DNA from 3 places in the Nonomuraea coxensis DSM 45129 genome. Region 3 is predicted to be linked to each of the others. Evidence: predicted binding sites of a transcription regulator. Region 3 holds the regulator's gene; each other region holds the start of a gene.
What was found. Region 3 encodes HrcA, which represses chaperone genes, less so after heat shock. Its sites were predicted from a motif close to TTGGCACTCTCNNNNNGAGAGTGCCAA; they were not measured.
Positions count from the first base shown of each region.

Region 1 (10,005 bases), 2.9 Mb from region 3:
GTCCTGACCCGTGCGGTGACCTCTCTCACGGTCCTGCACGACAAGCCCCTGCCGGCGCAGCTCGCCATGTGACCGCGCGCCGCGCGCGGGAACCGGCGACGCCCTGATCGGCGACCGGCCCGGCCGCTTCTAGGATGGCGAGCAGGAACGCTCTCTACCTAGGAGGATGCCGTGCCAGCACCGCTGCCCCATGAACACCTGCCGTCGGTTCCCGCGCTCGTGGTCGAGAGCGACGACATCCAGGACGGCGAGCGGCTGAGCGACCTGCACGTCTTCAACGACTGGGGCATGACGGGCCAGAACGTCTCGCCCCAGCTCCGCTGGTCCGGCGCGCCCGAAGGGACCCGGAGCTACGCCGTCACCTGCTACGACCCCGACGCGCCCACGGGCAGCGGGTTCTGGCACTGGGTGCTGTTCGACCTGCCGGCCTCGGTGACCGAGCTGCCGGCGGGCGCGGGCAGCGCCCCCGACTTCAAGGGGCTGCCCGACGGCGCCGTCCACGCCCGCAACGACTACGGCGTCAAGGCTTTCGGCGGCGCGGCTCCGCCGCCCGGCCCCGCGCACCGCTACGTCTTCACCGTCCACGCCCTGGGCGTCGACAAGCTGGGCGTGGACAGCGACGCCAGCCCGGCGGTGGTCGGCTTCAACATCACCGCCAACACCCTGGCCCGCGGCCACCTCGTCCCGGTCTACGGCGTCTGAACGAGGGTGACGGCCTGCCCCGTGGTGCCCGGCTGGTCCACGGTGGTCGCCGGGGCCGGCGTGCTCGCCGGCCCCGTCCGGCCGCCGCAGCCCAGGACCTGCCCCACCAGGGAGTCGACCATCGGCAGTCCGAACGCGCCGCCGGCCGGACAGAACCACAGCTCGTACGGAAGCCGCATCGGCGAGGTGCGACCGTCGTCGGCCCTGACGGGACCGCCCGTCGCGGTCAGGGCGGCCACGGCCACGAGGCCCGCGCCGAAAATGCGGCTGCTACGGGAAAACATCCGCCACTCCTTTCGTGAATGCGTGTTCCGCACACACATTTCCTCACTACGGGTAGCGGATCAATTGTGAAACGTAATGTCCGGTAAACGAAACAAGAGCGGCCCGGAAAACCCGGGCCGCTCTTGGCGTCGGCGTCGCGAACAGACCTAGAAGTCCATGTCGCCGCCACCCGGCATGGCGGGAGCGGCAGTGGCCTTCTCGGGCTTCTCGGCGATGACGGCCTCGGTGGTCAGGAAGAGCGCCGCGATGGACGCGGCGTTCTGCAGCGCGGAGCGCGTCACCTTGGCCGGGTCGATGATCCCCGACTCGAACATGTTGACGTACTCGCCGCTGGCGGCGTTGAGGCCCTCACCCGGAGTCAGGTTGCGGACCTTCTCCACCACGACGCCGCCCTCAAGACCGGCGTTGACCGCGATCTGCTTGAGCGGCTCCTCCAGAGCCTTCTTGACGATCGCGGCACCCGTGGCCTCGTCGCCGGACAGCTCCAGCTTGTCGAACGCCTTCGCGCCGGCCTGCAGCAGCGCCACGCCACCACCGGGGACGATGCCCTCCTCGACGGCCGCCTTGGCGTTGCGCACGGCGTCCTCGATGCGGTGCTTGCGCTCCTTCAGCTCGACCTCGGTGGCCGCGCCCGCCTTGATCACGGCGACGCCACCGGCCAGCTTGGCCAGCCGCTCCTGGAGCTTCTCGCGGTCGTAGTCGGAGTCGGTGCGCTCGATCTCGGCGCGGATCTCGTTGACCCGGCCGGAGATCTGCTCGGCGTCACCGGCGCCGTCGACGATCGTGGTCTCGTCCTTGGTGACGACCACCTTGCGCGCGCGGCCCAGCAGGTCGAGGGTGGCGTTCTCCAGCTTGAGACCGACCTCCTCGGCGATGACCTGGCCACCGGTCAGGATGGCGATGTCGTTGAGCATGGCCTTGCGGCGGTCACCGAAGCCCGGGGCCTTGACGGCCACGGAGCGGAACAGGCCGCGGATCTTGTTGACGACCAGGGTGGCCAGGGCCTCGCCCTCGACGTCCTCGGCGATGATCAGCAGCGGCTTGCCGGACTGCACGACCTTGTCGAGCAGGGGCAGCAGGTCCTTGTTGGCGGAGACCTTGCTGTTGACGATCAGGATGTAGGGGTCCTCGAGGACGGCCTCCATCCGGTCGGAGTCGGTGACGAAGTACATCGACACCATGCCCTTGTCGAAGCGCATGCCCTCGGTGAGCTCGAGCTCCAGGCCGAAGGTGTTGCTCTCCTCGACGGTGATGACGCCTTCCTTGCCGACCTTGTCCATCGCCTCGGCGATGAGCGAGCCGATCTCGGGGTCGGCGGCGGAGATGGAGGCGGTGGAGGCGATCTGCTCCTTGGTCTCCACGTCCTTGGCCAGCTTGGAGAGCTCCTCGCTGACGCGCTCGACGGCGGCCTCGATGCCCTTCTTCAGGGCCATCGGGTTGGCGCCGGCGGCGACGTTGCGCAGGCCCTCACGTACCAGCGCCTGGGCGAGCACGGTGGCGGTGGTGGTGCCGTCGCCGGCGACGTCGTCGGTCTTCTTGGCGACTTCCTTGACCAGCTCGGCGCCGATCTTCTCCCAAGGGTCCTCGAGCTCGATCTCCTTGGCGATGGACACACCGTCGTTGGTGATGGTGGGGGCGCCCCACTTCTTCTCCAGCACGACGTTGCGGCCCTTGGGGCCCAAGGTCACCTTGACGGCGTCAGCGAGCTGGTTCATACCGCGCTCGAGACCGCGCCGGGCGTCCTCGTCAAACGCGATCATCTTGGCTGCCATAAGGCTAGACCTCCCAGATGCAGGGTGGCTTGTCCTGGACCGAGCCGACGCCCGCGACGGCCAGGGACTGCATCTCCGTTCGGCAGACCCCATCGTCTCGATCCCGAGTTCGTTGGCACTCTGCCACACAGAGTGCCAACGAACTGTTTAGCACTCTACCCTGCCGAGTGCAAGCGAACGACCTTCTGGAGAGGCTCCCGCGCAGGTCAGCCGGGTTCGCGCCGCGGACGGCGGGCCGCTCACCGTGTGGCCCGCCGTCGGTCGACGACTACGGGGGTGGCGAGCTCGTACGGACTGCGTTGCCGCACGTGTCCCGCCGGTGCATACCAGGTGACATGAATCAGACCGCGCGGACAGACTCGGCCTGCGGTCCCTTCTGGCCCTGCGTGATCTCGAACTCGACCCGCTGGCCCTGTTCGAGAGATCGGTACCCGTCCATCAGGATCGCGGAGTAATGGACGAATACATCCTTACCACCGTCTACCGCGATGAAGCCGTAGCCCTTGTCCGCGTTGAACCACTTGACGGTGCCCTGCGCCACTTCCGACTCCTCTTACTGGGGCTACGGATCTCGCCCATTCCACCGCGAGACCCGTAATCGTCTGACTTAATGTCAAATCAGGCAGACGATCGCCTCGACCATACCTGTGGCAAGGGGTTTGGCAACAGAGTCAATCCGCGAACGACGCATTTGTTCGCAGCCCAGGTACTTCAACGTTTGAATAGGTCCGAAAAGCAGAAGGCGCCCGCTAGGGGCGCCTTCTGTCATGTCGTACGGGCCTCAGCCGCCGGCGACCGCCGGGATGATGGAGATCTGCGCGCCCTGCGGGGCCGGAGTGTCCAGGCCCTCGGCGAAACGGACGTCCTCTTCCCCCACGTAAACGTTGACAAAACGTCGAATCTTGCCCGATTCATCCAGAATTCTCGCGCCGATGCCCGGGTAGTCGGCGTCGAGCTTGGCGAGCACGTCACGAAGAGTCGCGCCCTCGCCACTCACTTCCGCGTTTCCGCCGGTGTAGGTGCGCAGAATGGTGGGAATCCGCACAGTAACGCTCATGGTTATCTCGCCTTTCCTGGTTGTCAGACAGCCGCGCGGAACGCGTCGAGGGACGGCTTGATCACGGCGGTGGGCCGCGACGACTCGCCGGCGATGGCGTCCAGCGTCTTCAGGCCGTCGCCGGTGTTGAGGACCACGGTCTCGGCCTCGGGGTCGAGCCGCCCCGTCTCGACCAGCTTCTTCAGCACGCCGACCGTGACGCCGCCCGCGGTCTCGGCGAAGATGCCCTCGGTCGAGGCCAGCAGCTTGATCGCGGCCACGACCTCGGCGTCGGTGACGTCCTCGACGGCCCCGCCGGTGCGCCGGGCGATGTCCAGCACGTAGGGGCCGTCGGCCGGGTTGCCGATGGCCAGCGACTTCGCGATGGTGTCCGGCTTGACCGGCTGGACGACGTCGTGCCCCGCCTTGTAGGCCGCCGACACCGGCGAGCACCCGGCCGCCTGCGCGCCGAAGACCTTGTAGGGGGTGTCCTCGACCAGGCCCAGGGCGATCAGCTCCTTGAAACCCTTGTCGATCTTGGTGAGCTGCGAGCCGGAGGCGATCGGGATGACGATCTGCTCGGGCAGCCGCCAGCCGAGCTGCTCGGCGATCTCGTACGCGAGCGTCTTGGAGCCCTCGGCGTAGTAGGGGCGCAGGTTGACGTTGACGAACCCCCACTTGTCGCCCAGCGGGTCGCCGATCAGCTCCGAGCAGAACCGGTTGACCTCGTCGTAGCTGCCGTCGATGCCGATCAGCCTGCCGCCGAACACCCGGGCCATGGCGATCTTCGCCTCTTCCAGGTCGGCCGGGATGAACACGCAGGCGTCGAGCCCGGCCCGCGCCGCCGCGGCGGTGACCGCGCCCGCGAGGTTGCCGGTGGAGGAGCAGGAGAGCGTGTGGAAGCCGAAGGTGCGCGCCGCCTCGACGGCGATGGCGACCACCCGGTCCTTGAAGGAGTGGGTGGGGTTGCCGGAGTCGTCCTTGACGTGCAGGGACCTGATGCCGAGCGCCCGCCCGAGGTTGCCCGCCCTGACCAGCTGGGTCCAGCCGGGGTTCATGTTGGGCTTGCTCGCCACGTCGGCGGGGACCGGGAGCAGCGAGCGGTAGCGCCAGATGCTGGCCGGGCCCGCGGCGATGTCCTCGCGGGTCACCCGGCCGAACTCGTAGGCCGCTTCGAGCGGCCCGAAACACTCCAGACACGCGAAACTCGGCCCGAGCGGGTAGCGGGCGCCGCACTCGCGGCAGGACAGAGCGACGGCAGGACCAAAGTCGTGCGACATGAAGCGAGGCCTTCCCTCATCTTCGCCCACGGCCACCTTGACCGCGAACCGGAATTGGCACCTTGTCCCGGTCGGCCTCGCCAGGTCGCGAGTCGAAAGCCGGGAGGGTTGCCGGGGCTTCGCAGGGCCGGTCCCTCCACCCCTCTGGATGAGCTGTATGAAGTTGTTGAACCCGACTCTACCCGCTGAAGTGGCCGGAGTTACCACCTGTCTCAGCACATGAGACAGCGCGTCTCACCGATAGTCCTCACCCAGCGCTGCCTGCACGTACTTGCGGGCCTGGTGGATGCGCGACTTCGCGGTGCCGAGCGGGATGCCGAGCTGCTCGGCCACCTCGTTGTAGTCGAGCTGCACGATGTCGCGCAGGACCAGCGCCTGCGCCAGGTCGGGTTTGTCGGCCTCCAGCGCCTCCATCGCGTCGAGCAGGTCGAGCCGCGAGCCCGCGATCACGCTCACCCGCCGCGCGTCGGGCTTCTGCGTCGGCAGCTCGTCGGAGGTCTGCTCGGCCGCCCTGCGCTTCAGCGACCGGTAGGTGGTGCGCGCGCAGTTGGCCGTGACGATGTGCAGCCACGTGCTGAACCTGGCGCGCCCTTCGAAGCGGCCGATGTTGCGGGCCACCGCGAGCAGGGTGTCCTGCGACGCCTCCTCGGCGTCCTGGTGGTACGGCAGGATCCGGGAGCAGTGGCGCATCACATCGGGCTCGATCCTGGCCAGCAACTCGCCGAGCGCGCGATGATCTCCAGCGGCGGCGGATCGGGCGAGTTCCTCGGTTAGCTCATCAAGCGCCATAGCTGGGATCCTATGATCGGAGGGAGCTTCGATGAACAGCGTCCTCGTGGCCTCCAACAGAGGGCCGGTCTCCTTCACCGTCTCCGACGACGGTGTCCTCACCATGAGACGGGGCGGCGGCGGTCTCGTCTCCGGGCTGTCCGGGGTCACGAAAGGCGACGGCGTCCTGTGGGTCTGCGCGGCGCTGTCCGACGACGACCGCAGCGCCGTGCGCCTGTCGCCGGGCGGCCGCCTCGACCAGGCCGGCTACGACACCGGGCCGCTGCGCATGCTCGACATCCCCGCGGCCACCTTCCACCGCGCCTACAACGCCGTGGCCAACTCCACGCTGTGGTTCGTCAACCACCTGCTCTACGACATCCCCAACGCGCCCAGCTTCGGCATCCGCTTCGCCCGCGAGTGGGAGTCCTACCGCGACTACAACGGCGCCTTCGCGCTCGCCCTCGCCGAGGAGGCCGGGCACGGCGCCCGCGTGATGGTGCAGGACTACCACCTGACGCTCACCCCCGCCATGCTCAGGGCCGAGCGGCCCGACCTGCGCATCGCGCACTTCAGCCACACCCCGTGGGCGCCGCCCGAGTACTTCTCGCTGCTGCCCGACGAGGTGGCCGGCGAGGTCCTGGAGGGCATACTCGGCGCCGACCACGCCGGGTTCCTGGCCGAACGGTGGGCGGCGGCGTTCATGGACTGCTGCGAGGCGGTGCTCGGGGCCGAGGTCGACCGCGCCGCCCCCAGCGTCACCCACGAGGGCCGCACCACCAGGATCGGCGTCCACAGCCTGGGGGTGGACGGCGCGGCGCTGTGGGAGCGGGCCTGCGAGCCCGACGTCGAGTCGCACATGACGGCGATCAGGGAGCAGGTCGGCGACCGCCGGCTCATCGTCCGCATCGACCGCACCGAGCTGTCGAAGAACATCGTGCGCGGCCTGGTGGCCTACGGCGAGTTCCTGGCCGCCCATCCCGAGTGGCACGGCCGCGTGGTGCACCTGGCCTTCGCCTATCCGAGCCGGCACGACCTGCCGGAATACCGCGAGTACACCGCCTCGGTGCAGCGCTGCGCCCAGGAGATCGAGAACGAGTTCGCCACCGAGGACTGGGACCCGCTCATCCTCAACGTGCACGACGACTATCCGCGCTCGCTGGCCGCGTACCGGATGGCCGACGTGCTGCTGGTCAACCCGATCCGCGACGGCATGAACCTGGTGGCCAAGGAGGGCCCGGTGCTGTCGCCGCGCTGCGCGCTGGTGCTCTCGCGGGAGGCGGGCGCGGCGGCCGAGCTGGGCCCGCACGCCCTCGTGGTCAACCCCTACGACGTCAGCGGCACGGCCGCCGCCCTGCACGAGGCGCTGGTCATGCCGGAGGACGAGCGGCGGGCGCGGCGCGACAAGCTGCGCGCCGCGGCCACCGCCCTGCCGCCCCAGAAGTGGCTCGCGGCCCAGCTCGACGCCCTCGGCTGAGCCGCGGGCCCGCGCTCACCGCCAGTCGGCGTGCTTCAGCGCGTCGGCCAGCCCGGGGGTGTTCCACTGGTCGACGACCAGGATCTTGCTCTTCGGCAGGTACCACTCGCGCTGGGTGAAGCGGCTCTTGACCTTGCCGCCGCTGAAGCTGACGCAGGTGGACTTCCAGGCGTTGTACGCGGCCTTGTGGCCCGGCCCGACCTGCCGGAGCCCCCGGGTGACCTTCGGCCCGATGACCTCGCCCCACTTGTCGTTGGACGGGCAGGGCTGCACGTCGCTCGCCGGGTAGTACGGGTTCTTGCCGGTGTAGGGGCCCCAGCCCTCCGCGCCGCGCTTGATGAACGACGGCCCGAGGATGTAGAACGCGTCGCACTCCACCGTCCGCCAGCCCACGGCCCGCCCGCACTTGCCGGTCACGACCTGCACGTTGTCCGGGCCGAACCGGTGGACCACCCACTGGATCGGGATGTAGAGGGTGAGCCCGGCACGCAGCCTCAGCTCCTGGGCGGGAGCGGCGTGGGCGGGGAAGGCCCCGGCGGTGAGGGTGACGGCGGCGGTGGCGGCGACGGCGAGGTAACGCTTGATCATGCGTCCGACCCTAGAGAACCGGACTTGCAGTCCAGTCGTCAACGGCTGAACGCCGACGCCAGCTCCGCCAGCAGCGCCAGCACGCCGTCCGGGCCGTCCACCACGATGTCGGCCCGCTCGGCCAGCGCGGTCACCTCCGCCGAGCCGCTGCACACGGTCACCCCGGGCAGCCCGGAGGCCCGTACGGCGTCGAAGGCCGCGAGGTCGCCCAGGTCGTCGCCGGCGAACAGCACCGAGCGCGCCTCCCGCTCGGCCAGGAACAGGCCGAGCGCGTGCCCCTTGTCCATGCCGGGCGGCCGCAGCTCCAGCACCATGCGGCCGGGCTCGACCACCAGCCCGTGCCGCGCGGCGAGCCCGGCCAGCGGCTCGCGCAGCGCGGCCAGCGCGCCCTCGGGGTCGGGGGCGCGGCGGGTGTGCACCGCGACGGCCCTGCCCTTGTCCTCGACCGTCACGCCCACGACGCCGGCCGAGTCGAGCAGCGCGGGCAGCTCGGCCCGCGCCCTGGGCACGCCGGGCGGCGGGGGCGGGGCGGAGAGCCGGCCGTGCTCCCAGCGTTCGAAGCCGTAGTGGCCGAGGATGACCAGCCCGGGAACGTCGGCCAGCCCCGGGCCCAGCTCCAGCGCGGTGGCGGGGGGCCGGCCGGTCACGATGGCCACGGCCCGCACGTGCGCGCCGAGCTCGGCGAGGACCGCGGGCGCCTTGGGGTGGATCACCGCGGTCGCGGGATCGGGCACGATCGGGGACAGCGTGCCGTCGAAGTCGAGCCCGATCACGGCCCCGGCCGGGTCCTTCAGGATTGCTTCGATTCCAGGGATGTTCTCCACGCGGCTGCCCGTACCCAGCCCGTCAGGGGCGCATGCCAAGCCTTCTGGCCGCGCGGTCGCGCTGCCGCTGGGCGCGCAGCCTGCGCAGGCGCTTGACCAGCATGGGGTCGTGCTCAAGCGCCTCCGGGCGGTCGATCAGCTCGCCCAGCATCTGGTAGTAGCGCGTGGCGGAGAACCCGAAGGTCTCCTTGATGGCCTGCTCCTTCGCGCCCGCGTAGCGCCACCATTGGCGTTCGAAGGCGAGGAGCTCGATGTCGCGTTCGGTCAGTGGCTGTCGGGACGGCTCGTGGGCAGCATCGTCACCGCTGAGGGGTGCTCCCATGGTGTCCTCCTCTGAGGGGGCGGGTGACGGTCCCGTCACCCGCACGGCCCGTGGCCAATCGTAATGTGCTGAGTGCGGCTGTTCACGGTGGATTGGGAGACGTACAGTCGCGAAATGTGACCTCCGTAATCACGCTCCTCACCGACTACGGGCTTGAGGATGGCTATGTGGCGGCCTGTCATGGGGTGATCGCCGGCATCGCCCCGCAGGCCCGGGTGATCGACGTGTGCCATCTGGTGCCGTCCGGGGACGTACGGCGCGGCGCGGCGATCCTCGCGCAGACGATCCCGTACCTGCCGCGTGGCATCCACGTCGGCGCGGTGGATCCCGGCCCCGGGGGCGCGCGGCGGGCCGTGGCGGTGGAGGCGGGCGGCCGGATGTTCGTCGGCCCGGACAACGGGCTGCTGTCGTGGGCGGTGGAGGCCAGCGGCGGGGCGCGGGCCGCGTACGAGATCAGCAACGAGGCGCACTTCCTGCGTCCGGTGTCGCCCACCTTCCCCGGCAGGGACGTCCTCGCGCCGGTCGCCGGGCGGCTGTGGGGCGGGCTGGACCCGGCCGAGCTGGGGCCCGAGGTGCCGGTGGAGCGGCTGGCACGGCTGCCGCAGCCCATCTCGCACCTGCGCGACGGCTCCGTGGAGGGCGAGGTCGTCTCGGTGGACGGCCACGGCAACACGCAGCTCTCGATCGCCGCCGCCGACCTGCTGGCGCTCGGGGTGCGGCCCGGCGACACGCTCGGGGTGTGGCTGGGGCGGCGGCAGCTCGCGTTGCCGTACCGGGAGACGTACGCGGCGGTGCCGCCGGGCGAGCTGGTGGTCTTCGCGGACTCGGCGGGGCTGGTCGCGATCGCGGTGAACTTCGGGGACGCGGCGCAGCGGCTGGGGCTCCCGCCCGGCGCGCATGTCCGACTTTCGCCTACGCGGTAGCAGCAAAGCCCACAGAACGGAATTACTC
Region 1 is NZ_CP068985.1:8,360,809-8,370,813, forward strand. Features, by position in the region: gene Nocox_RS39155 (HelD family protein) at 1-72, shown strand, start outside; gene Nocox_RS39160 (YbhB/YbcL family Raf kinase inhibitor-like protein) at 172-702, shown strand; gene Nocox_RS39165 (hypothetical protein) at 690-986, opposite strand; gene groL (chaperonin GroEL) at 1,134-2,759, opposite strand; gene Nocox_RS39175 (cold-shock protein) at 3,100-3,300, opposite strand; gene Nocox_RS39180 (MoaD/ThiS family protein) at 3,541-3,816, opposite strand; gene thrC (threonine synthase) at 3,840-5,075, opposite strand; SAM riboswitch class I at 5,089-5,230, opposite strand; gene Nocox_RS39190 (RNA polymerase sigma factor) at 5,310-5,864, opposite strand; gene Nocox_RS39195 (alpha,alpha-trehalose-phosphate synthase (UDP-forming)) at 5,896-7,320, shown strand; gene Nocox_RS39200 (hypothetical protein) at 7,336-7,908, opposite strand; gene otsB (trehalose-phosphatase) at 7,947-8,732, opposite strand; gene Nocox_RS39210 (DUF3263 domain-containing protein) at 8,755-9,054, opposite strand; gene Nocox_RS39215 (SAM hydrolase/SAM-dependent halogenase family protein) at 9,171-9,977, shown strand.
Region 1: groL (chaperonin GroEL) is a predicted target of HrcA. The motif match lies at 2,872-2,898, and genes of this name have one in related genera.

Region 2 (10,005 bases), 1.4 Mb from region 3:
CCGCCGACTATGTGACCTGGGAGTACGCCAGGGGCTACGTCGACGGCGTCATCGACACGGAGGAGCGTCGCTGACCGAGATCATCAGGCGAACCATCCGAAGACTCTGAGGAGCGGCCCCGGCCCACGTCACCGACCTCGGACAGCCGAGGCCGTCCTCCCAGGGCACAGAGCCCGCCCCACTCCCGCGCGTTCTGCCCCAGGACGTCCCGATCCAGCACGTCACCGACCAGCGCGGCCAGCAGGAGCACCGCAGGGTCGCCGGCGTGACCCGAACCGGGGCCGGGCAGCTCTCCACGACCGAGCACATCGAACAGCGCGTCGGTCTCGTGCTCCGGCGTCAAGCGGACTCCAGCTCCGCCATCTGCCGCAGCCTGGCCAGCGCCCGATGCTGGGCGACGCGGACGGCACCTGGTGACATACCGAGTACATTACCGGTCTCCTCGGCGGACAGACCGGAGACCACCCGCAGCAGCAGGAGTTCGCGCTGGTTCTCGGGCAGCCGGGCGAGCAGCCGGCGGGCGTGCTCGACCTCGATGTAGCGGACCACGGTCTCCTCGGGCCCCGGGCCCTCGTCGGGCCCGTCCGGCAGGTCCTGGGTCGGCACGGCGGAGCGCACCGAGCTGCGCAGCGCGTCAGCCACCTTGTGCGAGGCGATCCCGAACACGAACGAGGCGAACGGCCGCCCCATGTCGCGGTACCGCGGCAACGCGGACAACACCGCGATGCAGACCTCCTGGGCCACGTCATCGGCAATGTGATATTGCCCTGAAACCCTGCCCAGCCTGGCGCGGCAATACCGCACCACCATCGGACGCAACTCGCCGAGCAGGGATTCGATCGCGCTGCGATCCCCCTGTACGGCGAGGCTCGTCAGTTCCCTTAGGTCGGAGTCATCCGTCCGTGCCGGAAGTCTCGACGCGAGCCTTACCCCAATTTTGGCGTCGGCGACGCTTCCCTCGCTCACGATAGGCATGATGCCCGCACTGATCCGGCCTGTCGTCATAGCGAACGGCTACGGATTGGTCACATTGACGCGACGATAACGGTGAGTAATCGACTGATCACACTAAGCCTTAAGGCTGACATAATGTTTCACTCGATAAGCCGATATGCACGACAATTGTCAGGGCATAGACGCTTATCGCACACTGCTGGTTTACGCCACTAATCCACCTTTTCCCACACTTCCCCAACCGAACAAAACTCCACCCTCGCCGGCTAGGGGTGCGCGTCGCCGTCCTCGTCACCGGCGTCCAGGAGCTCCAGATAGCCCTCCACCGCCTCCCACAGGTGGTGCTCGGGGTAGCGGCCGACACCGCGGTGGGCGCGACGCCACGCGCGGTCCCAGTAGGAGCGGTGCACCGCGCGCAGATGGGCGAGAGCCGCCTCAAGCTCCTCGGCGGTGCGCGCGCGGATCTCCTGGTCGCTGCCAGGAGCCTCCCGCCGCAGCGAGCCGACGCGGCGGTCGCGGAGGGCGTCGAGCACGCTCTGGTCCGTCCCCTCCTCCACGGACCAGAACCGCACCGGCTCCCTGATGTGGTGGTTCCACGCCGGGTCGCGGTGGGAGCGCCACCAGTAGACGACCCCGCCCTTGTCCAGCTCCAGGAAGTCCACGAGCCAGGCCGTGCCCGGCGGCTGGGAGCCCCAGGTCACCTCCTCGGGCGGCAGGTTCAGCACGAGGACCACCTCAAGGGCGTCCACCGGGGTCGGCCCCCTCCACCAGCCCGCCGAAGACGTAAGCCGCCCTCAGGAACGGCTCCGCCGCCGCCACCCGGCGCGTCTGGTCGCACGTCTCGGCGAGCCGCTCCAACCTCCGCACCGCCCGCCGGTACTGCATCCCGCCACCTCCCGGCGACCAGCGTACGCACCCCGCCCGGGGGCCCCGGAAACCGCCACGGCCCGCCTCCCCCTCCGCCGGAAGGCGGCAGCGGGACGCGGGCCGTGACAGGTGATGCGGGAAGGGCCGATCAGTGGCCGTGGCCGTGACCGTGACCCTGGCCGGCGGCCGGAGCCTCCTCCTCGGGCTTGTCCACGACGAGGGCCTCGGTGGTGAGCAGCATGCCCGCGATCGAGGCGGCGTTCTGGACGGCCGAACGGGTGACCTTGACCGGGTCGATGACGCCCTGGCCGATCAGGTCGCCGTACTCGCCGGTCGCGGCGTTGAGGCCGTGGCCCGCGGACAGCTCGGCGATCTTGTGCGTGACGACGTAGCCCTCAAGACCGGCGTTCTCGGCGATCCAGCGGGCCGGCTCGACCAGCGAACGGCGGACGATGCCGACGCCCGTGGCCTCGTCGCCGACCAGGCCGAGGTCGTCGAGGTCCTTGGAGACGTGGATGAGCGCGGAGCCACCGCCGGAGACGATGCCCTCCTCGATCGCCGCGCGGGTCGCGGAGATCGCGTCCTCCAGGCGGTGCTTCTTCTCCTTGAGCTCGACCTCGGTGGCCGCGCCGACGCGCAGCACGCACACGCCGCCGGCGAGCTTGGCCAGGCGCTCCTGCAGCTTCTCGCGGTCCCAGTCGGAGTCGGACTGCTCGATGGCGAGCTTGATCTCCTTGACGCGGTCCTCGATGGCCTGCGCGTCGCCGGCGCCGTCGACGATGGTCGTGGTGTCCTTGGTCACCACGACGCGGCGGGCGGTGCCGAGCACCTCCAGGCCGACGTGCTCCAGCTTGAGGCCGACCTCCTCGCTGACGACCTGGCCGCCGGTGAGGATGGCCATGTCCTGCAGCATCGCCTTGCGGCGGTCGCCGAAGCCGGGGGCCTTGACGGCGACGGAGGTGAAGGTGCCGCGGATCTTGTTGGTGACCAGGACGGCCAGGGCCTCGCCCTCGACGTCCTCGGCGACCACGAGCAGCGGCTTCTTGGTCTGGGCGATCTTCTCCAGCAGCGGCAGGAAGTCCGCGATGGAGGAGACCTTGCCCTGGGTGAGCAGGATGTAGGCGTCCTCCAGGACGGCCTCCATGCGCTCGGGGTCGGTCACCATGTAGGCCGACAGGTAGCCCTTGTCGAACTGCATGCCCTCGGTGAACTCGAGCTCCATGCCCATGGCGTTGGACTCTTCGACGGTGAGGACACCGTCCTTGCCCACCTTGTCGAACGCCTCGGCGATCAGCTCGCCGATCTTGGCGTCCTGGGCGGAGATGGTGGCGACGTTGGCGATCTCGTTCTTGTCGCCGACCTCGCGGGCGCTGTCGAGCAGCTTGTCACTGACCGCCTTGGCGGCCTTGTCGATGCCGCGCTTCAGCGACAGCGGCGACGCGCCGGCGGCGACGTTGCGCAGGCCCTCGCGGACCATGGCCTGGGCCAGGACGGTCGCGGTGGTGGTGCCGTCACCCGCGATGTCGTTGGTCTTGGTGGCCACTTCCTTGGCGAGCTGGGCGCCGAGGTTCTCGTAGCGCTCCTCCAGCTCGATCTCACGAGCGATGGTCACACCGTCGTTCGTGATCGTCGGCGCACCGAACTTCTTGTCGATGACGACGTTGCGGCCCCGCGGGCCGAGGGTAACCTTCACGGCGTCCGCGAGAGCGTTGACGCCGCGCTCCAGCGCGCGCCGCGCGTTCTCGTCGAACTCCAGGATCTTCGCCATGCTGAAAGTCCTCTCCTGGCGTCGAAAGCCCCGGCCGCCCTAAAGCGCCCGGGGCTCGACGCATCCGGCCTACTTCTCGATGATCGCGAGAACGTCGCGGGCGGAGAGCACGAGGTACTCCTCGCCGTTGTACTTGACCTCGGTGCCGCCGTACTTGCTGTAGAGGACGATGTCGCCCTCGGAGACGTCGAGCGGAATGCGCTTCTCGCCGTCCTCGTCCCAGTTGCCCGGACCCACCGCGAGCACTCGGCCCTCCTGCGGCTTCTCCTTGGCGGTGTCCGGGATGACCAGGCCGGAAGCCGTGGTCTGCTCGGCCTCAAGCGGCTGAACCACAATGCGGTCGCCGAGCGGCTTAACGGGAACCTTGGTGGCGGTCGTCACGATCGGACCTCCCCTTCAGATTTGAATGATCAGAAGAGGCGACCAGCTGGGCCTGCCGTCGCGGGTGTCAGACCTGCCTCGTCGCACGTTGGCACTCTCAAGGGGAGAGTGCCAACAGGAAACATATGCAAGAGGGCCTTGACAGTCAACACGAACGCGTCCGCGTCCGCTGACAGCGATCGGAACAACGGGTGTCGATCAGGCGTACGAGCCCTCGATGAGCTCGGCGACGACCCCCGGCCGGCTCGGGGCCCAGCCGAGCTCCCGGCGGGTGCGCGGGGCGCCGACCCGCTGGCCGAGCGCCAGGGCCTCGGCGAACCCCGTCCCGAGCGCCTGCGCCGCCTCCTCCACCGGCCAGGGCTCCGCGGCCTCCTTGACGCCGGCCGCGCGGGCCGCCGCCTCGGCCACGTCCGTGAGCGGCACGGCCTCCTCGCCCACGCCGTGGTAGACGACCGCCCGGCCGCGCTCCACGACCGCCGCGACGAGCTCGGCCAGGTCGTCCACGTGCACGAACGGCCAGGTGGGCGCCGCGCCGCCGGCCGAGACGTACACGCCGGCGCCGCGCTCGGCGGCCAGGTCCCGAAGGAGCACCAGGATGCCCGCGCCCCGGCCGTGCACCACGCCGGGCCGTACGACGGAGCCGCCGCCGCCGAGCACCACCCGCTCCACCTCGTCCCGGTACGCCACGAGCGGAATCGGCCGGGCCGGACTGTCCTCGTCGCCCCCGTCGACCGCGCCGAGCACCCAGACGCCGCTGAGGTAGACCATCCGTACCCCGGCGGCGGCCGGGACCCCGGCCACGGCGAGGTCGGTCTCACGGTCGCCGGTGAGCTGCCCGGCGTGCACGACGGCGTCGAACCCGTCCCCGGACTCGAGTGCGGCCCGTAGCGTCGCCGGGTCCGACAGGTCGCCGTACCGCTCGCCTGCCGCCGCCGGCACCCGCCGCGCGCCGTCGGCCGCCGGGCGTACGTACGCCGTCACCTCGTGACCCCCCGCGGCCAGCCGCTCCACCACGGCCGCCCCGATGTACCCGGTCGCGCCGATCACCAGAACCCGCATCACTCTCACCTCAAACACTTCGACATCGAAATCTTCCATGCCGAAGATAGCCCTCGGCGTCGAACATTTCAATGTCGTAGGATCGACCGCATGGACGAGCCGATCGACGCGGTCGACGAGATCATCGGCCAGTGGGCGCGGGCGCGGCCCGGCGTCGACGTCTCCCCCACGGGCGTGATCGGCCGCGTCACGCGCGCCGCGCGGCTGCTGGACCGGGCCGCCAAGGAGTTCCTGTCCGAGCACGGGCTGGAGGCGTGGGAGTTCGACGTGCTCGCCACGCTCCTGCGCGCCGAGGACGCCCGCATGTGCATGAAGGACCTCTCGGCCGCCGCCATGGTGAGCCCGGGCGCGCTCACCAACCGCATCGACCACCTGCTCGACCGCGGGCTCGTCGACCGGTGGCCCGCCCCCGGCAACCGGCGGATGACGTTCGTCGGGCTCACGGACGAGGGCAGGCGCGTGGCGGACGACGTTCTCGGACGGCACGCGGCCCACGAGACCCGCCTGCTGTCCGGGCTCCCCGCCGGCGAGCGTGACACCCTGGCCGCTCTGCTCCGCAAGCTCCTGCTGTCCCTGGGCGACACCCCCGCCCCCTCCTGCGCCGCCGAGGACCCCTCCGAGGGCGTCACGGGCCGCGTCACGAGGGGTTCCGCGACGCGATAACGTCGGGCAACGTGGACCTCGACGCCTTCCGACAGCTCCTGACCCCCCGCGGCCGGCAGGCGCTCGCCGAGGCCGGGGAGCTGACCGCCACGGGGGCCGACCCGGTCGCCGCCGCGACGAGACTGCGCCGCACGTACGACGCCGCGCTCACCTCGGCCGCGCTCACCCAGGCGGCCCTTCGCGAGCGGGCGCGGGCGAAGTTCGGCGAGGACGCCGGGCTGATGTTCTTCACCCCGCACGGCCTGGAGCAGTCCACCCGCAAGGAGGTCGCCGAGCACCGCGCCCGCCGCCTGGCCGGGGCGCGCGTGATCGACGCCTGCTGCGGCATCGGCGGCGACCTCGTCGCACTGGCGCGCGCCGGCTGCACGGTGACCGCCGTGGACATCGACCCGCTGACCGTCGCCGTGGCCAGGGCGAACGCCGAGGCGCTCGGCGTCGCGGACCGGGTGAGCGTGGTCGAGGGCAACGCGGGGGCGGTGCGGCCCGAGGACCACGACGTGCTCTTCGCCGACCCGGCCCGGCGCACCGGGCGGGGGCGCACGTTCGACCCGCTGGCCTACTCGCCGCCGTGGCCGACGGTGCTCGACCTGGTGGCGCGGGCCCGTCGCGCCTGCGTCAAGGTCGCCCCTGGCATCCCCTACTCCTACCTGCCGGAGTCGGCGGAGACCGAGTGGGTCTCGTACAAGGGGGAGGTCAAGGAGGCGACCATCTGGACCGGCCCGGGCACCCGTGCCATGCGCCGCGCCACCCTGCTGCCCGGCGGCCACACCCTGTCCGCCACCGGCCCCGAGCGCCTCGCCCCGGTGGGCGCGCTGGGCCGTTACGTCTACGAGCCCGACGGGGCCGCCATCAGGGCGCACCTGGTGCGCGAGGTGGCCGCCCTGGTCGGCGGGCGGCTGCTCGACCAGCAGATCGCCTACATCGCGGCCGACGAGCCGATCGACACCCCGTGGGCCGCCCGTTACGCCGTGGACGAGGTGATGACGTTCTCGCTGAAGAAACTCCGGGCGGCGCTGCGTGAGCGACGGATCGGAAATGTCACCATCAAAAAGCGGGGCTCCGCTCTCGACATCGAACGGCTCCGGGCAGACCTGCGGCTCAATGGGGAAAAGTCAGCGGTAATCATCCTGACTCGCATCATGGAGCGCCCATATGCCTTCATCTGCGACACCTCCCCGGGTGCCTGACCACGGAAAACGCCCGATCTCCCGTCAACCACGATCTTTCCATTCGGCGCTTCCGGACCTTGATCGAGGGGCTAAGGTTGGCGGGCGGGAGTTCTCCCCCTGATGCGGTTGTCGCGTTCTCGCCATTTCATGTGCAAACCGGACCTATCCCACCGCTGCGCGGCATACCGCCGGCGAGCGAAGGAGCCTTTCGGTGGACAATTCCAACCACACGACCCTTCTCACGACAGGGGGCTACACGAACGTCTCCGAGAGGATGCGAGACCTGCTCAACCGCGCGTCACAGGACCACGTCTACGAGCAGCGCACGCAGGGAGCCGTCCTCGACGAGATCCGCCAGCGGCTCGAAGGCATGGAGTGGCTGCTGCGTGAGGTGCGCGAACGCGAGCTGGGCGGCCTCAGCGGCGCCCTGGAGTCGGTCAACGGGCGGCTGGAGGACATCTCCGCCAAGCCCCCGATGTGGGCGGAAGGGCTGGCACAGCACGTCGAGGCCGTACGCGACCACGTCGACGCCGTCGGCGACCGGCTGGGCCACGTGGACGCGCGCGTCGCCCCGGTGTCCGAGCTGCCGGGCCTCTGGGCCGACCTCGGCACCGTGGGCGACAGCGTCGACGAGGCGCTCAGGCGGCTGCAGGCCGTGCTGGAGACCACCGACGGCATCACCAAGGGGATGACCGACTTCGCCGACATGCTGGCCGGTCTGCACGCCGGCATGGAGGCCGCCGCCGGCCGTTTCACCAGGCTCGACAGGTCGGTGGCCGAGCTGAGCTCCCGTACCGACCGGGTGGAGGCGGTCGTCGGCGAGCTGTCCGAGGGCGTCAACGACCGGCTGGCCGGCACCGCCGAGCGGCTCTCCGGCCAGGTCGAGGCCGTCGAGCAGCGTCTCGGCGCGCGCCTCGACGACGGCGCGGCCCGGCTGGAGGAGACCGGCCGCAACCTCTCGGCGCGGCTCGACGAGACCGACCGCAACCTGTCCGCGCGGCTCGACGAGACCGGCCGTGTCCTCACCGCCCGGCTCGACGAGACCGACCAGCGCCTCACCGGCAAGCTCTACGAGACCGCCGCCGACGTCGAGGAGACCGGCAGGCGGCTCACCGCCCGCCTGGAGGAGACCGACGCGCGGGTCACCGCCCGCCTGCGGGAGACCGACGAACGCCTCGACGGCCACCTCGCCGCGATCGAGCAGCGCCTCACGACCCGCCTCGACGAGACCGACCAGCACCTCGCCGTACAACTCGGGGAGAGCGAGCAGCGCCTCGCCGTGCAGCTCGCCGAGAGCGAGCAGCGCCTGGCCGCCCGCCTCGAAGCCGTGGACGTCCGGCTCGAAGGCGTGGACGTCCGGCTCGACCGGGTCGAGGGCCGGCTGGTCGGCCTGGACACCCGGCTCACCGGGTTCGACGCGCGGCTGGAGTCGGCCGAGGAGTGCATGGCCGACATCGACACCCGCCTCGACGGCCTCGACGGCCGCATGAGCGGCGTCGACAAGCGGCTCACCCACATGGACGGCCAGCTCGGCGCGCTCGACAAGCGCCTCGGCACGGTGGACGGCCACCTGGGCCGGCACGACGACCGCTTCGACGCGCTCGACACCCGCATCGACGGCCGCTTCACCGCCCTCGACGAGCGGGTCGCTGCCGCCGACCAGCGCATCGGCGAGACCGCCAACCGTAGCGAGGGCCGCTTCAACAAGCTCGACACCCAGTTCGACGCGCTCGACGAGCGGCTGGGGGAGGCCGAGGAGCACCTGAGCGGCCGCTTCGACGGGTTCGACACGCGCTTCAACGGGTTCGACGCCCACCTCACCGGGCTGACCGCCCGCGCCGAGCAGGCCGGCGAGCACCTCGACGCCATCGACGGCCGCATCGACGCGGTCGGCCGCCGGGTGGACGGGCTGCCCGCGTCCCTGGGGCTGCCGGAGCTGCTCGGCTCGCAGGCCGGCGAGCAGACCGAACGCCTGACGGCCGCCGCCGACGCGCTGACCGAGCTGGTGGGCTCGCGGCCCGACCGGGACGAGCTGGCCCGCACGGTCACCGGCATCGTCGAGCCGGTCGGCGCCGACCTCACCAGGCGCCTGGGCGCGCTGGAGGAGACCATGCTGGCCCTGGCCGAGGCCCTCCTCCGCCCCACCCGTACCAAGGACTGACCCCGCCCCCTCGTGCCGGAAGAGAAGGTCCCTCCGGCAGAAGGGGGCCTCTCAGGGGGCGAGCCCTCACCGCGGGAATGCCCTCCGCAGAAGGGCTGGGATCAGACGTGGACGGTGGTGATCGGCAGGGACGAGTCGGCCGGGATCTGCAGGCTGGACGGCGCGACCCCGGCCGCGATCAGGTCGGAGCCCAGCGCGGCCACCATCGCCCCGTTGTCGGTGCAGAGCCCCGGCCGCGGCACCCGCAGCCGCACCCCGGCGGCGTCGCAGCGCTCCTGGGCCAGCGCCCGCAGCCGCGAGTTGGCCGCCACGCCACCGCCGATGAGCAGGTCGGACACCCCGTACTTGCGGCACGCCTGCAGCGCCTTGCGGGTCAGCACGTCGACCACGGCCTCCTGGAAGGAGGCGGCCACGTCGGGCACGTGCACGCTCTGCCCCGCCGCCTCGCGCGACTCCACCCACCGCGCCACGGCGGTCTTGAGCCCGGAGAAGGAGAAGTCGAGCGTGCCGTCGTCGATCTTGCCGCGCGGGAACGCGACGGCGCTGCCGGAGCCGTCGCGGGCGGCCCGGTCGATGTGCGGCCCGCCGGGGAACGGCAGCCCCAGCACCCGCGCCACCTTGTCGAACGCCTCGCCCGCCGCGTCGTCGACGGTCGAGCCGAGCGAGATGACGTCGCCGGTCACGTCGGGCACGAGCAGCAGCGAGGAGTGCCCGCCGGAGACCAGCAGGGCGATGCACGGCTTGGGCAGCGGCCCGTGCTCCAGCTCGTCCACGGCCACGTGCGCGGCCAGGTGGTTGACGCCGTAGAGCGGGACGCCGAGCCCGAGCGCGTACGACTTGGCCGCCGCCACGCCGACCAGCAGCGCCCCCGCGAGTCCTGGCCCGGCGGTGACGGCCACGGCGTCGATGTCGGTGAAGCGCAGCCCGGCCGCGGCCAGCGCCGCCTCCACGGTGGGCGTCATGGCCTCCAGATGGGCGCGCGA
Region 2 is NZ_CP068985.1:865,247-875,251, reverse strand. Features, by position in the region: gene Nocox_RS04620 (DUF5319 domain-containing protein) at 1-74, shown strand, start outside; gene Nocox_RS04615 (sigma-70 family RNA polymerase sigma factor) at 340-975, opposite strand; gene Nocox_RS04610 (DUF7711 family protein) at 1,221-1,703, opposite strand; gene Nocox_RS04605 (DUF7711 family protein) at 1,690-1,839, opposite strand; gene groL (chaperonin GroEL) at 1,970-3,589, opposite strand; gene groES (co-chaperone GroES) at 3,659-3,970, opposite strand; gene Nocox_RS04590 (NAD-dependent epimerase/dehydratase family protein) at 4,169-5,029, opposite strand; gene Nocox_RS04585 (MarR family winged helix-turn-helix transcriptional regulator) at 5,120-5,692, shown strand; gene Nocox_RS04580 (class I SAM-dependent methyltransferase) at 5,704-6,879, shown strand; gene Nocox_RS04575 (apolipoprotein A1/A4/E domain-containing protein) at 7,073-9,022, shown strand; gene tsaD (tRNA (adenosine(37)-N6)-threonylcarbamoyltransferase complex transferase subunit TsaD) at 9,124-10,005, opposite strand, start outside.
Region 2: groES (co-chaperone GroES) is a predicted target of HrcA. The motif match lies at 4,059-4,085, and genes of this name have one in related genera.

Region 3 (10,005 bases):
TGCTGGGTGTCGAGCTTCGAAGGGGTCTCGACGTTGACGTGGATGAGCAGGTCGCCCCGGCCGGACTCGTTGAGGCGCTGCACGCCCCGCCCGAACATGGTGATGACCTGGCCGGACTGCGTGCCGGGCCGGACGTCGACCTCCTCGGTGCCGTCGAGCGTCTCGACCGCGAGGACGGTGCCGAGCGCGGCGGCCGTCATCGGGAGCTGGACGGTGCAGTGGAGGTCGTCGCCGCGCCGTTCGAAGATCTCGTGGGCCCGCTCGACGATCTCCAGGAACAGGTCTCCGGGCGGGCCGCCGCCGGGACCGACCTCGCCCTCTCCGGCGAGCTGGATGTGGGTGCCGTCCTCGACGCCCGCGGGGATGCGGACCTTGATGGTGCGGCGGGTGCGCACCCGGCCGTCGCCGGAGCACTCCTGGCAGGGGTGGCGGATGATGGTGCCGAAGCCGCCGCACTGCGGGCACGGCCGCGAGGTCATGACCTGGCCCAGGAACGAGCGGGTGACCTGGGAGATCTCGCCACGCCCGCTGCACATGTCGCAGGTGTCGGGGTGGGTGCCGGGCGAGGCGCCGGCGCCGTGGCAGACCTCGCACACCACGGCGGTGTCGACGACCAGCTCGCGGGTGGTGCCGAACGCCGTCTCGCGCAGGTCGAGCTCGACCCTGATGGTGGCGTTGCGGCCACGCCGGGCGCGCGAGCGCGGGCCGCGGGCGCCGGCGGCGGTGCCGAAGAAGGCGTCCATGATGTCGCTGAACGGGAAGCCCGCGCCGAAGCCCCCGGCGCCCGCTCCCGCGCCGGCGAAGGTGGAGTCGCCCCCCAGGTCGTACATCTGGCGCTTGTTGGGGTCGGACAGCACCTCGTAGGCCTGCGTGATCTCCTTGAACCGCTCCTGGGTGTCAGGATCGGGGTTCACGTCGGGGTGCAACTCGCGGGCGAGCCGGCGGTATGCCTTCTTGATCTCGTCCTGACTCGCGTCACGCCGCACCCCGAGGGTGGCGTAGTAGTCGCTGTTTGCCACTTATCGACCTCTTATGATGCAGCCAGGATCTGGCTGACGTAGCGAGCCACCGCGCGCACGGCGCCCATCGTCACGGGATAGTCCATCCTGGTGGGACCCAGCACACCGAGCCGGGCCAGTTGGTTGTCGCCAAGACCGTATCCGGTTGCGACCACGGATGTGCCCTGGAGGTAGGGGTTTTCCGAGCCGATCCGTACGGTGAGCGCGGACGGGGTGTCGGGGGAGGTCTCGCCGAGCAGCCGCATGAGCACGACCTGCTCCTCCAGCGCCTCCAGCACGTCGCGGAGGCCGATGGAGAAGTCGGCTCCGGCGAGGTTGGCCGCGCCCGCGAAAACGATCTTCTCGTCGTACCGCTCCACCAGGGTTTCCAGCAGCACGGACAGGATCGTGGCGGCGGCCGGGCGGTCCTCGGCGGGCAGCCGCTCCGGCAGGTCGGCGACCAGCTCGGGAACGCTGCTGAGCTGGCAGCCGTCGAGGCCGGAGTTGAGCACCGCGCGCAGGTGCGCGATGCGGGTGTCCTCCAGCGCCTCGGGCAGCTCGACGACGCGCTGCTCGACGCGGCCGGTGTTGGTGATGAGCACCAGCATGACGCGGCGCTCGCTCAGTGGCACCAGCTCGACGTGCCGGACGGTCGAACGGGTGAGCGTGGGGTATTGCACGACGGCCACCTGCCGGGTGAGCTGCGCGAGCAGCCGCACCGTGCGCATGACCACGTCGTCCAGGTCCACCGCGCCGGCCAGGAACGTCTCGATCGCCCGGCGTTCGGCGCCCGACAACGGCTTGATCTGCGAGAGCCGGTCGACGAACAGGCGGTAGCCCTTGTCCGTCGGCACCCGCCCCGCGCTCGTGTGCGGCTGGGTGATGTAGCCCTCCTCCTCCAGCGCGGCCATGTCGTTCCTGACCGTCGCCGGGGAGACCTTCAGATTGTGGCGCTCGGCCAGCGCCTTGGAGCCCACCGGTTCGTTGGTGGACACGTAGTCCTCGACAATGGCGCGGAGCACCGCCAGCTTCCGATCGTCGAGCACGTGCTCACCTCCTGCCTCTGCCCGTAGGGAAAACGCGGTGCCTAGCACTCTGTGTTCCCGAGTGCCAAGTGTACGGCTCCCGCCCACAGGGTGCGATGACACCGGCTCCCATCCTCTTGCTAGCGTCTTACAAGCGACAGGCTTCACACTTGCCGACATGTCGGACAATGCACAGCCCCCGTACGGGCCACCGCCCGGACAGGGTCCGTACCAGCCTCAGCCTCTCCCGCCTCAGCCCGGATACGGCCCGCAGCCCGGATACAGTGGCCAGCCCGGTTTCGGCGCACCTTCGCAGCCGTACGGCCCGCCGCCTCAGTACGGACAATACGGCCAACAACCACACTTCCCACCACGAATCGATTCCAAAGCCATCAAACCCAGGTTGTGGTGGGTCGGCGGCGCCTGGATCGTGGCCGTGCTCTGCGGCGTCGTCGGCATCGTGCTCTTCGTGAACGGCGTCGTCGGCGGCGTGAGCGACCTCGCGCCCACCAAGACGTTCGCCTCGGGCGAGAGCGTCACCGTCGCGGTCGACCCGGCCGACAAGCCCGCCGTCTACGTCTCCGCAGGCGGGCCGGTCAACTACACGTGCCAGATCGCCGGCGGCTCCGGCCAGGCCAAGCTGGCCAGGACCAGCGGCTCGCAGACCGTCACGGTCAACGGCGTCGTGTGGGAGCAGATCCTCGTGGTCAACGCCCCCGCCACGGGCGACTACCAGCTCACCTGCAGCAACGAGGAGTCGGCCACGGTCAGGTACGGCATCGGCAAGCCGCTGTCGTCCGCCGCCGGCGGAGTGGTCGGCGGGGTCGTCGCGCTGCTCGCGATCCCCGGCGCGGGCATCCTGCTCGCGATCATCGTCACCGTCGTCGTCCTGGTACGCCGCTCCTCGGCGCGCAAGCGTCTCGCGGCGGCCGGGTGATTTGCTACGGTCCCCCCTGTGTACGAGGGCGATGTTCTGGCGGGTGACTGGCGGCGGCCCGGCAGGGGCAAGATTCCGAAGGTGCCCGCCGAGCCGGATCTCGTCGTGGAGGACGCCGACAGCGGCTTCTGCGGCGCCGTCGTGGCCTGCGACAAGGAGGCCGTGACGCTGGAGGACCGGTTCGGCAGGCGGCGGCTGTTCCCGCTGGCGCCGGCCGCGTTCCTCCTGGAGGGAAAGCCGGTGACCCTGGTGCGCCCCGCACCGGCCGCCGCCGCCCCCGCCGGCCCCCGGCGCAGCGCGTCGGGCTCGATCGCCGTCGAGGGGCTGCGGGCCCGCGTGGCCAGGGAGAGCCGCATCTACGTCGAGGGCGTGCACGACGCCGCGCTCGTCGAGAAGATCTGGGGCCACGACCTGCGGGTCGAAGGGGTCGTGGTCGAATACCTCGAAGGCGTGGACCACCTGCCGGACATCGTCGCCGAGTTCGGCCCCGAGCCGGGGCGGCGGCTGGGGGTCCTCGTGGACCACCTCGTCCCCGGCTCCAAGGAGAGCCGCATCGCCGCTGAGATCACCTCGCCGGACGTGCTCGTGGTGGGACACCCGTTCGTCGACATCTGGCAGGCGGTCAAGCCGTCCGTGCTGCGCATCCCCGCCTGGCCCGACGTGCCGCGCGGGGTGCCGTGGAAGGAAGGCGTGATCGCCGCCCTGGGCTGGCGCGTGGAGCCGGCCGACGCCTGGCGGCGCATCCTCGGCGCCGTCTCGACCTTCACGGACCTGGAGCCGGAGCTGCTCGGCCGGGTCGAGGAACTGATCGACTTCGTTACGGAGACTGAGACATGATGAGCCAGGATCCCCACACCTCGCCGCCCGACGACGACGCGACCCGGTACGTACCGCCGTCGGCCGTCCCCCCGGGCCAGGGCAGCGGCCCCCAGCAACCGGGCTACGGCCAGCAGCCGCAGTACGGGTACGGCCAGCAACCTCCATCCCAACCGCAGTACGGATACGGCCAGCAACCCCCCTCCCAGCCCGCCTACGGGCAGCAGCCCCCACCCCCACCGCCGCCCGGCTACGGGTACGGCCAGCAGCCGGGCTACGGCTACGGGCAGCAACCCGGCTACGGTTACCCCCAGCAGCCCCCGCCCGGCTACGGTCACGCGCAGGCGCCCGGCGAGCCGTACGTGCCGGGCAGGTTCGGCCCCCGCCCCGGCAGCGACGACACCACTATGGCGATGCTGGCGCACCTCCTCGGCCTGCTCGCCTCCTGGATCGGCCCGCTGATCATCTACCTGATGAAGCGCGACCAGTCCCCCTACGTCCGCGACCAGGCGGCGGAGGCGCTGAACTTCCAGATCACGATGTTCATCGGCTATGTCGTGGCGGCCGTCCTGTCGCTGGTGTTCATCGGCGTCCTGCTGCTCCCGGTGATCTGGGTGCTGTCGCTGATCTTCCACATCCAGGCGGCCGTGGCCACGAACAAGGGCCAGCGGTACCGCTACCCGCTCTCCATCCGGATGATCACCTAGACCAGCAGGTCGCGGACGAGGGCGTCGGCCAGCAGCCGCCCCCTCAGCGTGAGCACCATCAGCCCGGCCTTGAACGGCTCGGGCTCCAGCAGCCCCCGCGCCAGCGCGTCCGCCACCACCGGGCGCGCCGCCGGCGCCACGTCGCCGAGGGGGTAGCCGGTGACCAGGCGCAGCTCCAGCATGAGGCGTTCGGCGGCGCGGTCGTCCGCGCCCAAGACCTCGCGGGAGTGGGCGGGCGAGACGCCGGCGGCCAGGCGCTGGGCGTAGGCGGCGGGGTGCTTGACGTTCCACCATCGGGTGCCGCCCACGTGGCTGTGCGCGCCGGGGCCGGCCGCCCACCAGTCGCCGCCGGTCCAGTAGAGCAGGTTGTGGCGGCAGCGGGCCTGCTCGGAGGCCGCCCAGTTGGACACCTCGTACCAGTGGAATCCGGCCTCGGCCAGCATCTCGTCGGCGATGAGGTAGCGGTCGGCGGCCACGTCGTCGTCGGGCACGGGCAGTTCGCCGCGCCGGATGCGGGCGGCGAGCCTGGTGCCCTCCTCGACGATGAGGGAGTAGGCCGACACGTGGTCGGGCCCGGCCTCGATCGCGGCGGCGAGCGAGGCCCGCCAGTCGTCGTCGGACTCGCCCGGCGTGCTGTAGATGAGGTCGAGGTTGACGTGCTCGAACCCGGCCTGCCTGGCCTCACGCACGGCGGCCGCCGGCCGTCCGGGCGTGTGCTTGCGGTCGAGCACGCGCAGCACGTGCTCGCGCGCGCTCTGCATGCCGAAGCTGATGCGGTTGAACCCGCCGTGGCGCAGCTTCTCCAGCGCCGGAGGGTCGACGGACTCGGGGTTGGCCTCCGTGGTGACCTCGGCCCCTGGCCGCAGCCCGAACTCGGAGTCGATCGCCGCGAGGACGCGCGCCAGATCCTCGGGCGGCAGCAGGGTGGGGGTGCCGCCGCCGAAGAACACGGTGTCCACCGGCAGCTCGCGCTCGCCCAGGACGCGCCGGGCGAGGCGCACCTCCTCCACGACCGTGTCGGCGTAGTCGCGCTGGGAGGCGCCCGGGCCGAGCTCGGCGGCGGTGTAGGTGTTGAAGTCGCAGTAGCCGCAGCGGGTCACGCAGAACGGCACGTGGACGTAGAAGCCGAACGGCCGCTCGCCGAGACCGCGCAGGGCGCTGTCGGGCAGCTCGCCCGTGGTGGGCGCGGGGTCGCCGTCGGGAAGGGTGGATGGCACCCTTCCAGTCTGCCGGTCGCCGGGCAGTGGTCCGTAACCGAGCCGCCTCCGGGATCGTTGACGGCCTGGTGCGGGAGCCTTACCATCACCTCAACTTACTTATAGGAAAGTTTCTTATAAGTTGAGGTCTCTCAGGAGCCGCCCGGTGCAGAAGAAGACCCTGATCACGCTCACGCTCTCGCTCTTACTGGGCCTCTCGGCGATCTCCGTGCCCGCCGAGGCCCAGACCCGCAGCGGCTTCAAGCGGGTCGCGTACTTCATCCAATGGGGTGTCTACGGCCGGAACTACCACGTCAGGGACGTGGACGTCAGCGGCGCCGCCGCCAAGCTCACCCACCTCAACTACGCCTTCGGCTTCGTCGACGCCGCGGGCTCCTGCTACTCGGCCGACCCGTGGGCCGACTGGCAGCGGCCGGTGCCGGCCGAGCAGAGCGTGGACGGCGTGGCCGACGCGCCCGGCCAGGCGCTCAACGGCAACCTCAACCAGCTCCGCAAGCTCAAGGCCAAGCACCCCGGGCTCAAGGTGCTGATCTCGCTCGGCGGCTGGACCGGGTCCAAGTACTTCTCCGACGCCGTGCTCACCCCCGGCTCGCGCGCCAGGCTGGCCCGGTCCTGCGTCGACCTGTGGCTGCGCGGCGACCTGCCGGGGCTGGAGCCGGGCGCCGGCGCCGGCGTCTTCGACGGCATCGACCTCGACTGGGAGTGGCCCGGCTCGGCCGGCGCCGAGGGCAACGTCATCCAGCCCGAGGACAAGCGGAACTTCACGCTGTTCGTCGAGGAGCTGCGCGCGCAGCTCGACGGGTACGCCCGCGACGCCGAGCTCACCGCCTTCCTGCCGGCCGCCGCCGCCAAGATCGACGCCGGGTACGAGGTGCGCCGCGTCTTCAGGCAGCTCGACTTCGCCACCGTCCAGGGCTACGACCTGCACGGCACCTGGGAGCCCAGGACCGGCCACAACGGCAACCTCCTCACCGACCGCCGCGACCCGAACCCCGTGAGGTACAGCGTCGACCAGACCGTGCGCGACTACGTCTCGCGCGGCGCGCCCGCGCGCAAGCTCGTGATCGGCGTGCCCGCCTACGGCCAGGGCTGGACCGGCGTGACCGGCGGCGGCGACGGCCTCTACCAGCCCGCCACCGGCCCCGCGCCCGGCAAGTGGGCCGCGGGCAACGAGGACTACAAGGACCTGGTGAACAAGCCCGGCAAGCGCTACCGGGACCTGCTGACCGGGGCGATGTGGCTGTACGACGGCAACGAGTTCTGGTCGTACGACGATCCGGCGGTGCTGGTGCAGAAGGCGGCGTACATCCGGCTCAAGGGGCTGGGCGGCTCGATGATGTGGTCGATCGACCAGGACGACGTCCGCGCCTCCCTGACGTCGGCGCTGTACTCGGTCCTGCGCTGACCGCCCCGGCGGGACTCAGCCGGCCGGAGCCGCCGCGGGCTCGTCCTGCCCCGCGCTCCGGACCGGCTCCCTCGGGGACCTCGCCACCCGTTCGTCCCGGCGCGGGTCGTGGCCCGGCAACGTCAGCACGCGCCGCAGCGCGTCCTCGTCCCCGTGGCGGGCCAGGAACCAGTCGGAGACCGTCACCCCGTGCTCAGGCCGCGCGACGATCCGCACGTCGTCGCCCGCCCCCACGTCCCCGGTCTCGACCACCCGCAGGTACGCCCCCGGCCGCCCCGCCTCGGTGAACCGCTTGACCCATCCCGGCTCGTCCATCCAGTTGCGGAACACCACGCACGGCGTCCGGGGCCCGGTCACCTCCAGCAGGGTGCCGCCGATCCGCCACCGCTCGCCGATGACGGCCCCGTTGACGTCCACCCCGGACGTGGTGAGGTTCTCGCCGAAACGCCCGTTCCGCAGGTCACGCCCGAGCCGCTCCTGCCACCAGTCGTAGTCCTCCCTGGCGTAGGCGTAGACCGCCTGGTCGGAGGAGCCGTGGTGCTTCAGGTCGGCGCGCTCGTCGCCCGCGAGCCCTTCGGGACGCACCGGGACGCGGTCCCCGGCGGGCTGCTTGTCGATGGCGGTCCGCCGCAGCCTCCCCGCCCACTCAGCCGCGATCGCAACGCCGACATTTACCGAGATGATGCGCACTCCCGAACGTTAACCGAGCATCCGCCCGCCGGGCGACTCCTCGCGCCGCCCGGCGGCCACCGTGACACAACGATGACACGGCGCTGACAAGGCGGGGACATGATCAGCCGACAGTGGTGGGGGCCGTCTCCCCCGCCGCTGAGGAAGGTTGATCCATCGTGGCCGAACGCGTACGCGTGGCGGTGCTGGCGGGCGGTCCGTCCGCCGAGCACGAGGTGTCGCTGCAGTCGGCGAAGGCCGTGCTCGACGCGCTGCCGAGAGAGCTGTACGAGCCCGTCCCCGTCATCATCGACCGCCAGGGCAGGTGGACGGTGGAGCTGCGGCGCGGCCTGGCGGACGTAGTCTTCCCCGTGCTGCACGGCCCGTACGGCGAGGACGGCGTGCTCCAGGGGCACCTGGAGACGCTGGGCATCCCGTACGTGGGCTGCGGCGTCCTGGCCTCGGCCGTGGCCATGGACAAGGTCGCGATGCGACGCGCGTTCCTGGCCGAGGGCATCCCCGTCACCCCGCACGTGTGGTTCACCGCGCACGAATGGCGCACCGCCACCGACCACTGGGAGCTGGTGAAGCCGCTCGACTGGCCGATGTACGTCAAACCGGCCAGCCTGGGCTCCTCCATCGGCGTCTCCCGCGTCACCACCATGGAGGAACTGCGCACGGGCGTGGAGCTGGCGCTCACCCACGGCCGGACGGTCGTCGTCGAACAGGGCGTGACCGCGCGCGAGCTCATCTGCGGCGTGCTCGGCGGCCACGACCTGCCGGACGCCTCGGTGCCCGGCGAGCTCATCGTGCCCGGCGACTGGCTCGACTACGAGGCCAAGTACCTCAGCGGGGCCGAGATCGCCACCATCCCCGCCGTCCTCCCTGAGCGCGTGGCCGAGGACGTGCGCGAGCTGGCCCTGCGCGCCTTCCGGGCCATCGGCGGCTACGGCCTGGCCCGGGTCGACTTCCTGCACGAGCACGACACGGGACGCCTGTACGTGCTGGAGATCAACACCATGCCCGGCTTCACCTCCCGGTCCGTCTACGCCAGGGCCTGGGCCGCGAGCGGCCTCCCGTACCCGGACCTGCTGCGCCGCCTCATCGACCTCGCGTTCGCCAGGAGCGCCTCATGATCCCGATGACGCTCGACGAGATCGCGCGGGCCTGCGGCGCGCGCCTGTGCGACGTCCCCGACCCTGGGGCGTCGGTGACGGCGCCCACCGCGGTCGACTCGCGCGAGGTGGTGCCCGGCGGCCTGTTCGCCGCGACGGCCGGCGCCCGCGCCGACGGTCACGACTTCGCGGGCACCGCCGTCGCGGCCGGCGCCGTCGCCGTGCTGGCCGCGCGGCCCGTCGGCGTGCCCGCCCTCGTGGTGGACGACGTCCAGCGCGCGCTCGGCCTGCTGGCCAGGCACCTGCTCGGACGGGTCAGCCCCGCCGTGATCGGCCTGACCGGCTCCGTGGGCAAGACCACCACCAAGGACCTGCTGGCCCAGGTGCTCGAACGGCACGCCGCCACGGTCGCCACCGACAGATCGTTCAACAACGAGCTCGGGCTGCCGCTCACCGTGCTGCGCGCCGACGCCGCCACGCGCTACCTGGTGCTGGAGATGGGCGCGAGCAGGAAGGGCGACCTGACATACCTGACCGGGATCGCGCCGCCCCAGGTCGGCGTGGTGCTCAACGTCGGCACCGCGCACCTGGAACGGATGGGGACCGGGCGGGCCGATGTGGCCGCGGCGAAGGGTGAGCTGGTCGAGGCGCTTCCCGCGGACGGGTTCGCGCTGCTCAACGCCGACGACCCGTACGTGCTGGGCATGGCCGGCCGTACCGAGGCCCGGATCCTGCTGTACGGCACGTCGCCGCGGGCGCCGGTGCGCGCCGAGAACGTGCGGATGGACGACCGGGCGCGGCCGGCGTTCGAGCTGGTGACGCCCGCCGGCCGCGCCCCGGTCGAACTGGACCTCATCGGCGAGCACCAGGTGAGCAACGCCCTGGCCGCGGCCGCCGTCGCCACCGCGCTCGGCCTGGACGCCGCCGAGACCGCCGACGGGCTGACCGCCGCCCGGCGGCGCTCCGGAGGCCGGCTGCAGATCGTGGAACGACCTGACGGCGTCACCGTCATCGACGACGCCTACAACGCCAACCCCGAGTCCATGCGGGCCGGGCTGCGAGCGGCCAAGGCGCTGGCCGGCTCCCGCCGTACCGTCGCCGTGCTCGGCGGGATGG
Region 3 is NZ_CP068985.1:2,223,984-2,233,988, reverse strand. Features, by position in the region: gene dnaJ (molecular chaperone DnaJ) at 1-1,019, opposite strand, end outside; gene hrcA (heat-inducible transcriptional repressor HrcA) at 1,031-2,044, opposite strand; gene Nocox_RS10730 (hypothetical protein) at 2,427-2,960, shown strand; gene Nocox_RS10725 (DUF3097 domain-containing protein) at 2,979-3,797, shown strand; gene Nocox_RS10720 (DUF4870 domain-containing protein) at 3,794-4,483, shown strand; gene hemW (radical SAM family heme chaperone HemW) at 4,480-5,700, opposite strand; gene Nocox_RS10710 (glycoside hydrolase family 18 protein) at 5,846-7,105, shown strand; gene Nocox_RS10705 (MOSC domain-containing protein) at 7,121-7,795, opposite strand; gene Nocox_RS10700 (D-alanine--D-alanine ligase family protein) at 7,954-8,910, shown strand; gene Nocox_RS10695 (UDP-N-acetylmuramoyl-tripeptide--D-alanyl-D-alanine ligase) at 8,907-10,005, shown strand, end outside.